Regions from separate parts of the Streptomyces sp. R44 genome, predicted to be linked through region 1. Evidence: riboswitches for the same ligand, from Rfam matches in the RefSeq annotation. Region 1 holds a riboswitch; the other holds the start of a gene.
The links. A riboswitch is a leader RNA that binds a small molecule or an ion and turns the genes downstream of it on or off. The one in region 1 is predicted to bind S-adenosylmethionine.

Region 1 (4,204 bases):
CCAGGTCCGGGACCGGTACGGAGAAGGCGAGCCCGGACGGCACGTAGGTGTCGCCGCTGGTGGAGAAGGTCAGGTCCGCCGAGGTCGCGCCCGGTGGGACGGCGCCGGCCGGGACGTCGAAGGCCTTGGCGTCGATGCTCAGGTTGTTCGTGAGCTTCGGGGAGACCGCGCCGTCGTCCTCGCCGACGAAGAAGTTGTTCGTGTTGCCGGTGTGGGCCTCGGTGACGTTCCTGCCGTCGACGAGGAACTTGTCGCCCGGGGTGTTCCAGTCCCCCTCGTACGCCGTCACGCTCGCGCGTACCGTGCCCGGGCCCCGGTAGAAGCCGCCCACGGTGATCGTGGTCGCCGGGGACGTCGAGCGCTGGAGGACGTGGCCGCCGTACACGTACACGTTCCGCCGCTCGGGGGCCTTCACCCGGTCCGGACCGGGGAACCTGTGGACGACGGTCAGGGACCAGCCCGCGACGCAGCCCTTGCCGCTCGGCGCCCAGAGGTTGCCGACCGCCACCCGCGCGTCCGTCCCCGAGACGCCCGCGAAGGCGGCGGTCACGTCCGACTCGCCCGTGTAGTAGTGCGGGCCACTGGTGTCGGCCGGGTCGGCGACCATGCTGTCGATCGACACCGGGGTCGCGGGACCCGCCCCGACCCTGATCACCGGGGCCGTCGTCGTCGGGTCGCCGGGGGAGCGCCCGACGTCCGCGCCCGAGATGTCGCAGCGCTTCAGCTGCGCGCCGCTCGGGCCCTTGTACGTGCCGTCGTTCCCGCCCCAGAAGAGGCGGGCGTACGCGACCTCGGCGCCCGCCGGGATCTTGACGTGACCGGTGCTGGAGCCGAAGTCGGTGGTCCCGAGGCCGGCCGCGTCGATGCGCCGCATCACGAAGGTGTTGTTGTTGTCCGAGCCCTGGCCGGAGGCCGCCGTCGCGCAGCGGGCCGCCAGGTCCGCCGGGCCGGCCGGGCAGCCCATGACCGTGTTGCCGATCGTGGTGAAGTCGCCGTACAGCGACGCGTCGTACCGCTTGCCGAAGGGCTCGACCACGTCCGCGGCGGCCGGTCCTGCCGCCGCGGACGCGAGCGAGCCCGCCGTGAGCCCGATGACCGCGAGCACCCTGCCCAGGTGATGTTGTCTGAAGCGCATAAAAGGGCAATTTATGCAAAACGGATCATCGTGGGGCGTTACGCCACGCGGCGGTGTGCCTCCTCCTCGGACGTCACGCCACGCGGCGCTGTGCGTACTCCGCGATCTCGGCCATCGGCGGCCGCTCCTCCGTGTCCACCGCGTACGTCCGCGGCTCGAAGCCCTTCTCGCCCCGCTCGAACTGCGTGAGCCGCGGCCGCACCAGATGCCCCCGCGAGAGCCGCAGCTGCGCCGTCCGGTAGATCGCCGCCGCCATCCGGCCCAGCGCCTGCCCGTCCTGGTGCCGGTGCTTGCGCACCCCCACGTCCACCTGCGCGAGCGCGTCCAGGCCCACCGTGTGCAGGGCGTCCACGAGCAGCCCCAGCTCCACTCCGTAACCGACCGGGAACGGCAGCCGTTCGAGCAGCGAGCGCCGGGCCGCGTACTCGCCGCCCAGCGGCTGCACGAAACCGGCCAGCTGCGGCCAGTGGAGGTTCAGCAGCGGGCGGGCCACCAGTTCCGTCACCCGGCCGCCCTGACCGGGGGTCTTGCCGGAGGCGAGCCCATCGAATTCAGTGCCGAACGGGCGGTCGTACATCGCCTTCACGAACTCCACGTCCGGGTCCGTGAGCAGCGGGCCCACGATCCCCGTCACGAAGTCCGCCGAGAAGTCCCGCAGGTCCGCGTCCACGAAACAGACCACGTCCCCGCTCGTCGCCATCAGCGACCGCCAGAGCACCTCGCCCTTGCCGGGGACGGTCGGTATGCGGGGGAGTATCGCGTCCCGCGCGACCACCCGCGCGCCCGCCGCCGCCGCGACCTCCGCCGTACGGTCCGTGGAGCCCGAGTCGATCACCACCAGCTCGTCCACGAGGGGGACGGACTCGGTCATCAGCTCGCGCCGGATCACGGAGACGATGTCCCCGACCGTCGCCTCCTCGTTCAGCGCGGGCAGGACGACGCTGACCGTCGTGTTCCGCTTGGCTGCGAGGATCCGTTCCAGCGGCCTGTCCGTCACCGACCAGGACCGCCGGGCCAGCCAGCGCTCCACCTCTTCCAGCACGTGATCTCTCTCCATCTCGCGGGTCGGACGGCCGGTCCAAGGTTCCGGGCCTTCGGTTACAGTCTTGAACAACGCGGATGCCCGATGCACGTCGGGGTGCCGCCCGCGTCGGAGCGCAGGAACGAAAGTCCACCGCGCTTCACAATCGAATACCGCTCATCCAGAGGGGCAGAGGGAAACGGCCCGTTGAAGCCCCGGCAACCCTCCAGTCGGTTACTCGTCCTCCAGCGAGGCTCCCGGCTAGGGAAGGTGCCAAATCCGTCTCATGGCGAAAAATTCGTCATGGGAAAGATGAGGAGAAAGGGCCTCGCCTCCATGGCTGTTCAGACCGTCGCACCCACCACCGTCGACCTCGGTCCCGCGTCCGGGCTTTCCTGTCGCGAATGCGGTGAAGTCTTCCCGCTCGGCCCGATCTTCGCCTGTGAACTCTGTTTCGGACCGCTCGAAGTCGCGTACGACCTTCCCACCGGTGACCCCGAGGCGCTGCGGAAGCAGATCGAGGCCGGCCCCGCCAACATCTGGCGCTACGCCCCCCTCCTGCCCGTCCCCGCCGACGTCGCCGAGAAGCCCAACCTGAACCCCGGCTGGACCAAGCTCGTCCAGGCCGACAACCTCGCCCGCGAGCTCGGCGTCGCCCCCGGAAAGCTCTTCGTCAAGGACGACTCCGGCAACCCGACCCACTCCTTCAAGGACCGGGTCGTCGCCCAGGCCCTCGAAGCCGCCCGCGCCTTCGGCTTCACCACCCTCTCCTGCTCCTCCACCGGCAACCTGGCCGGCGCCGTCGGCGCCGCCGCCGCCCGCGCCGGCTTCCGCTCCTGCGTGTTCATCCCGCACGACCTGGAGCAGGGCAAGGTCGTCATGGCCGGTGTCTACGGCGGTGACCTCGTCGCCATCGAGGGCAACTACGACGACGTCAACCGCTTCTGCTCGGAGCTCATCGGCGACCCGCTCGGCGAGGGCTGGGGCTTCGTGAACGTCAACCTCCGCCCGTACTACGGCGAGGGCTCCAAGACGCTCGCGTACGAGATCTGCGAGCAGCTCGGCTGGGTCATCCCCGACCAGCTCGTCATCCCGATCGCCTCCGGCTCCCAGCTCACCAAGATCGACAAGGGTCTGCAGGAGCTCATCAAGCTGGGCCTCGTCGAGGACAAGCCGTACAAGATCTTCGGTGCCCAGGCCGAGGGCTGCTCCCCGGTGTCGGCGGCCTTCAAGGCCGGCCACGACGTCGTACGGCCCCAGAAGCCGAACACCATCGCCAAGTCCCTCGCCATCGGCAACCCGGCCGACGGCCCGTACGTCCTCGACATCGCCCGCCGGACCGGCGGCGCCGTGGAGGACGTCAACGACGAGCAGGTCGTCGAGGCCATCAAGCTCCTCGCGCAGACCGAGGGCGTCTTCGCCGAGACCGCGGGCGGCGTGACCGTCGGCGTCACGAAGAAGCTCGTCGAGGCCGGGCTCATCGACCCGAACCTCACCACCGTCGTCCTCAACACCGGCGACGGACTCAAGACCCTGGACGCGGTGGCCGACACCTCTCAGGCGACCGCCACCATCCGCCCGAGCCTGGACGCGTTCCGCGACGCCGGCCTGGCGCTCTGAAAGGTAACGAAGACATGGCCGTGAACGTCCGCATCCCCACCATCCTCCGCACCTACACGGGTGGTCAGTCCGAGGTCCAGGCCGAGGGCGCGACCCTCGCCGAGGTCATCGCGGACCTGGAGAAGAACCACACCGGCATCGCCGCCCGCGTCCTGGACGACCAGGGCAAGCTGCGCCGCTTCGTCAACGTCTACGTCAACGACGACGACGTGCGCTTCGAGCAGGGTCTGGAGACGGCCACCCCGGCCGGCGCGGGCGTCTCGATCATTCCGGCCGTCGCCGGCGGGTGCTGAGACCCGTAAAGCGCTACCAGTCAGTACCAATTGCCCCTTCCGCGCGATAAGCGGAAGGGGCAATTCTGCATGGTTGAGCGCGGTAGAGTTGGGGAAGTCCCCTCCGCTGCTCATGCCGGACGCATATGAGAATGC
Region 2 (4,204 bases), 4.3 Mb from region 1:
AGGTGTCCGTTGTGGCGGGCCGTCTCCTCGGTGAGGTGCAGGAGGATCCAGCGCAGATCGACGTGGAGGCCGTTGCGGATGGCGCGCTTCGCCTTGGTCTCCAGGTCGTTCTCGGCGACCAGTTCGCGGTAGCGGGCGCTCTGTTCGGCGTATTCGTCGAGCAACTGCGTGAGCGGGAAGTCGACGGCGATACGCATCTCGCGGTCGGGGTCCTCATCGGTCCAGGGGCCGATGTCCTCCCCGCCGAGGAGGACCACTTCGAACCAGTAGTACTCGACCCAGCGGAGGTGGTTGATCACTCCGCTCATGGTCATCAGCGGTGACTTCGGCAGGATCGCCTTGCGGGCGTTCTCCGCGGAGACGCCCTCGCACTTGGCGCGGGCCGTGTCACGGGTGTAGTCGAGGAACGTGGTGAGCTGGGTGCGCTCGTCCCACGCGGGCGGCGTGTCGTCAATTCTGGTCATCGCGCGCAGCGTTCCTCATCGAGGCCACCGATGTCGAGGCGTTTTCGACGGACCCGACTCCTACGCCCAGCTCCTGGCCCGCCGCGCCGCGCAGGGACGCGGCGCCGACGGCCCGGCGTGACCCGCCGGGCAGGGCCTAGGATCGTCCGTCATGCGAGCGTGGACGTTGCCGATGCGAGCGTGGACGTTGCCGGCCGCCGGAGTCGCCGTGCTGGCCTGGGGTGAGTGGTTGAACCGGCGTTGGTCGCGGACCCTGGTCGAGGCCGGCGGCCACGGTTCCCGGGCTGTGGTCGTGCTCGGCTACCGCAATCCGTCCGAGTCGATCAACCTCATCAACCGCTGGCGGGTCCGGGCCGGGATCCGTTCCGTCGATGCGGACGCCGGCGGCGACTCCGTGGTCGTCTTCAGCGGAGGGGCGGTCGGTGGTGACACCGCCGAGGCCGAGCTGATGGCCGACTACGCGCGGTCCGTTCTGCGGTACACGGGCCGTGTTCTCGTCGAGGACCGGAGCAGGACCACCTGGGAGAACATCACCCACGTGGTCCCGCTGATCGAGGACGCGGAGCGCATCGCGATCGTGTCCCAGCCCGCACACGCGCTCAAGGCGCGCGCCTACCTGCGCCGTCAGCGGCCTGATCTCGCCGACAGGCTCGTACGCGCCGCCGACTATCGCCTCGGGGAGTGGACGCTGCTCAAGCCGCTTCTTGCCGCGTACGGGCTGTGGACACTGCGCGGTCTCACCGCGGCCGAACGCAGGCGGTAGCTCCCACGCCCCGCCGTTCCCGGGCCAGAGTCAGGGCCCGGGCCCGGGCCGGGGTCAGATCTTCGGCGAGAGTCGGTACTGCTGTGGGTGGACGTGCAGCCGCGGTGAGGTGAGCAGCAGGGCTCGGTTGTCCTGTCCGCCGGCCATGTGGTCGAGCCAGCGCTCGTACCAGGCGAGGAAGTCCGGGGCCGAGGAGACGTTCGGGCCCCAGAAGCCGTCGGTGTTGCCGATGAGGACGCGCCCGGTGAGCGGGCCGGTCACTCCGAGGAGGGCGAGGTCGCTGCAGCCGCGTTCGATGACGTGCAGGAAGAGGTGGCCTTCGCGTGTGGGGCGGTAGGCCCGACGGAATCCTCTCGTCCGCGTGTCGGCGGATGCGCGGTTCATCGTGAAGAGGGCGCAGCGTTCCAGGGGGATCAGTCCGTAGTACGGGGACGCACCCGTGCCGCCCATGTTCGTGAGGAAGTCTCGGTAGGGGCGCGGGAGTTCCACGTCGTTCTCGGCTTCGAAGGCGTCTGCCCGGGCTTCGGGCAAGCGGGGGCCGAGACGGAATGCGTGCCGTTCCTCGCCGAAGGAGTGGCTTCGGTGGGGCGTGTAGGGAATGCGTGCAAGCTTGCGTCGCAGCCGCGGGATGCGGGAGTCCATGCGAGCTCTTTTCTCGTGTCGCCGGCAATCTATCGCGCGGCGGCCGGGGATCATCCTGCGGGTGGGATCCCTACGAGCCGGGACGAGCTCCCCCGGCAGCCGGGCGAGGCGCCGGCGTTCAGCACACGCGGCACGGCCTGTCCGATGGCGTCACCAGGGGCCCCCTGGCAGCTCGCCCCGGGAGTCTTGTATGGTTCTCCGCGAATCATCCAGAGGGGTGGAGGGACCGGCCCTACGAAGCCCCGGCAACTCCCCGATCGTCTCGGCGCTCCCTGTTCGCGCCGTCTCGTCGGGATCAGTGCCAACTCCGGCCTGCGCCAACGTGGCGCGGGAAAAGATGAGGAGACACGGTGCTCTCTACGCTGCCCTTCGCCCCGGCTCTGTCCGTTCCGGGCTTTCCGCGTACCCAGCTCATGATCGTCGCGGCATATCGGCCGACGTCTTCGGCCCTTTCCCGCTGACCATCCCCCTCCCTCACCTTCCTTCCCCTGCCCTCCCCCGGGTGAGGTCGCCGCGAGGCATGCTCGCGCGCCGAGACTGGAGTACCCCTTTCCATGGACATTTCGGATATTTCTAGCGGTGTCGGCGTCCTCGACAAGGCCGCGGTGATCCTCGACGCGCTGGCGTCGGGCCCTGCCCATCTGGCCGGGCTGGTCGCCACCACCGGTCTCGCGCGGCCCACGGTCCACCGGCTCGCCACGGCGCTCGAACGCCACCGGCTGGTCGGCAGGGACATCCAGGGCCGGTTCGTCCTCGGGCCCTGGATCGCCGAGCTCTCGGCCGCCTCGGACGAGGACTGCCTGCTGGCCGCGGCCGGCCCGGTCCTGACCTCCCTCCGGGACGCCACGGGCGAGAGCGCGCAGCTCTACCGGCGCCAGGGTGAGGTGCGCGTCTGCGTCGCCGCCGCCGAGCGGACGTCCGGCCTGCGCGACATCGTGCCGGTGGGGTCCACACTCCCCATGAAGGTCGGCTCCGCCGCCCAGGTCCTGCTGGCCTGGGAGGAGCCGGAGCGGTTCTACCAGGGCCTGCAGGGTGCCCGCTTCACCGCGACCGCCCTGAGCGGCGTACGGCGCCGGGGCTGGGCCCAGTCGATCGGTGAGCGCGAACCCGGCATGGCCTCTGTCTCGGCGCCGGTCCGCGGCCCGTCGCAGCGGGTGGTGGCCGCCGTGACGGTCACGGGCCCGATCCAACGCCTCACCCGGCACCCGGGCGCCCGGCTCGCGAAGGCCGCCGTCGACGCCGCCGACCGCCTGACCGAGGTCGTATGCCGCTCCTGAACGTAAGGACGGAGCCGCGGCAGCCGCTCCGCTCCCCGCGCGGCATGATGGGGTCATGCGAAATCAGCCTGTGCTCGTTTTCGATGGAGACTGCGGATTCTGCTCCACCTCGGTGAGGTTCGCCGAGCGACGCCTGAAGCCCCGGTGCGAGACCACTGCCTGGCAGTTCGCGGACTTGGAGGGTCTCGGCGTCACGTCGACGCGGGCCTCGCACGAAGTGCTGTGGGTCACGCCCGGCGGTGTCGTGTACGGGGGCGCCCAGGCCGTCGCGAAGGTGCTCTTGAGCTCGGGCGGAGGGTGGCCGGCGGCGGGTGCGTTGCTCACGCTTCCTCCCGTGCGGTGGGTGGCCCACGGTGTGTACCGGCTCATCGCGAACAACCGTCACCGCATGCCGGGAGGTACCGCCGCCTGCGCTCTCCCCCACCGCCCGGCCCCGCGACCCGACTAGGCCGTGTATCGAAAGTGGATCTTGGGCTGTGCATGATCTCGGTTCTTCCGTGGCGGGACGTCCCCGTCGAGTACGGACCGTGGAGCCGGGTCTACGACCTATTCCGCCGGTGGCAGCGGAACGGCACCTGGCAGCGAATCCTCACCCAGTTCCAGTCCCTGGCCGACGCGAAGGGCGCGATCGTGTGGGACTTGAACGTCGACTCCACGGTCTGCCGCGCCCATCAGCATGCGGCCGGGGCCCGCAAGCAGGGCGACCGGCAAAAGGAACCGCCGGGCGGCATCTTCACCGAGCCCCGTGATCACGGGCTGGGACGCTCGCGCGGCGGGTTCACCACCAAGCTGCACCTGGCCGTCGAGCAGGGACAGAAGCCCATGTCGATCCTGGTCACGGCAGGGCAGCGCGGAGACTCGCCGCAGTTCGAGCCCGTGCTGGAGAAGGTTCGCGTGCCCCGCCTCGGGCCAGGCCGGCCGCGCGTCCGCCCCCATCGGGTGCGGGCCGACAAGGCGTACGCCTCCCGCAAGAACCGCGCCTACCTGCGCCCCCGCGGGAGCCGCTGCACCATCCCGGACAAGGCCGACCAGGCGCGCAACCGCCAGAAGCTCGGCTC

Region 2: another riboswitch for S-adenosylmethionine. It lies ahead of AB5J54_RS02160 (IclR family transcriptional regulator); the one in region 1 lies ahead of thrC (threonine synthase).

Annotation. Positions count from the first base shown of each region.
Region 1 is NZ_CP163444.1:4,758,813-4,763,016, forward strand. It holds gene AB5J54_RS22195 (hypothetical protein) at 1-1,135, opposite strand, end outside; gene AB5J54_RS22200 (glucosyl-3-phosphoglycerate synthase) at 1,209-2,177, opposite strand; SAM riboswitch class I at 2,331-2,475, shown strand; gene thrC (threonine synthase) at 2,469-3,776, shown strand; gene AB5J54_RS22210 (MoaD/ThiS family protein) at 3,791-4,069, shown strand.
Region 2 is NZ_CP163444.1:415,004-419,207, forward strand. It holds gene AB5J54_RS02145 (DinB family protein) at 1-464, opposite strand, end outside; gene AB5J54_RS02150 (YdcF family protein) at 637-1,227, shown strand; gene AB5J54_RS02155 (SMI1/KNR4 family protein) at 1,282-1,869, opposite strand; SAM riboswitch class I at 2,072-2,213, shown strand; gene AB5J54_RS02160 (IclR family transcriptional regulator) at 2,424-3,146, shown strand; gene AB5J54_RS02165 (thiol-disulfide oxidoreductase DCC family protein) at 3,202-3,594, shown strand; gene AB5J54_RS02170 (IS5 family transposase) at 3,627-4,204, shown strand, end outside.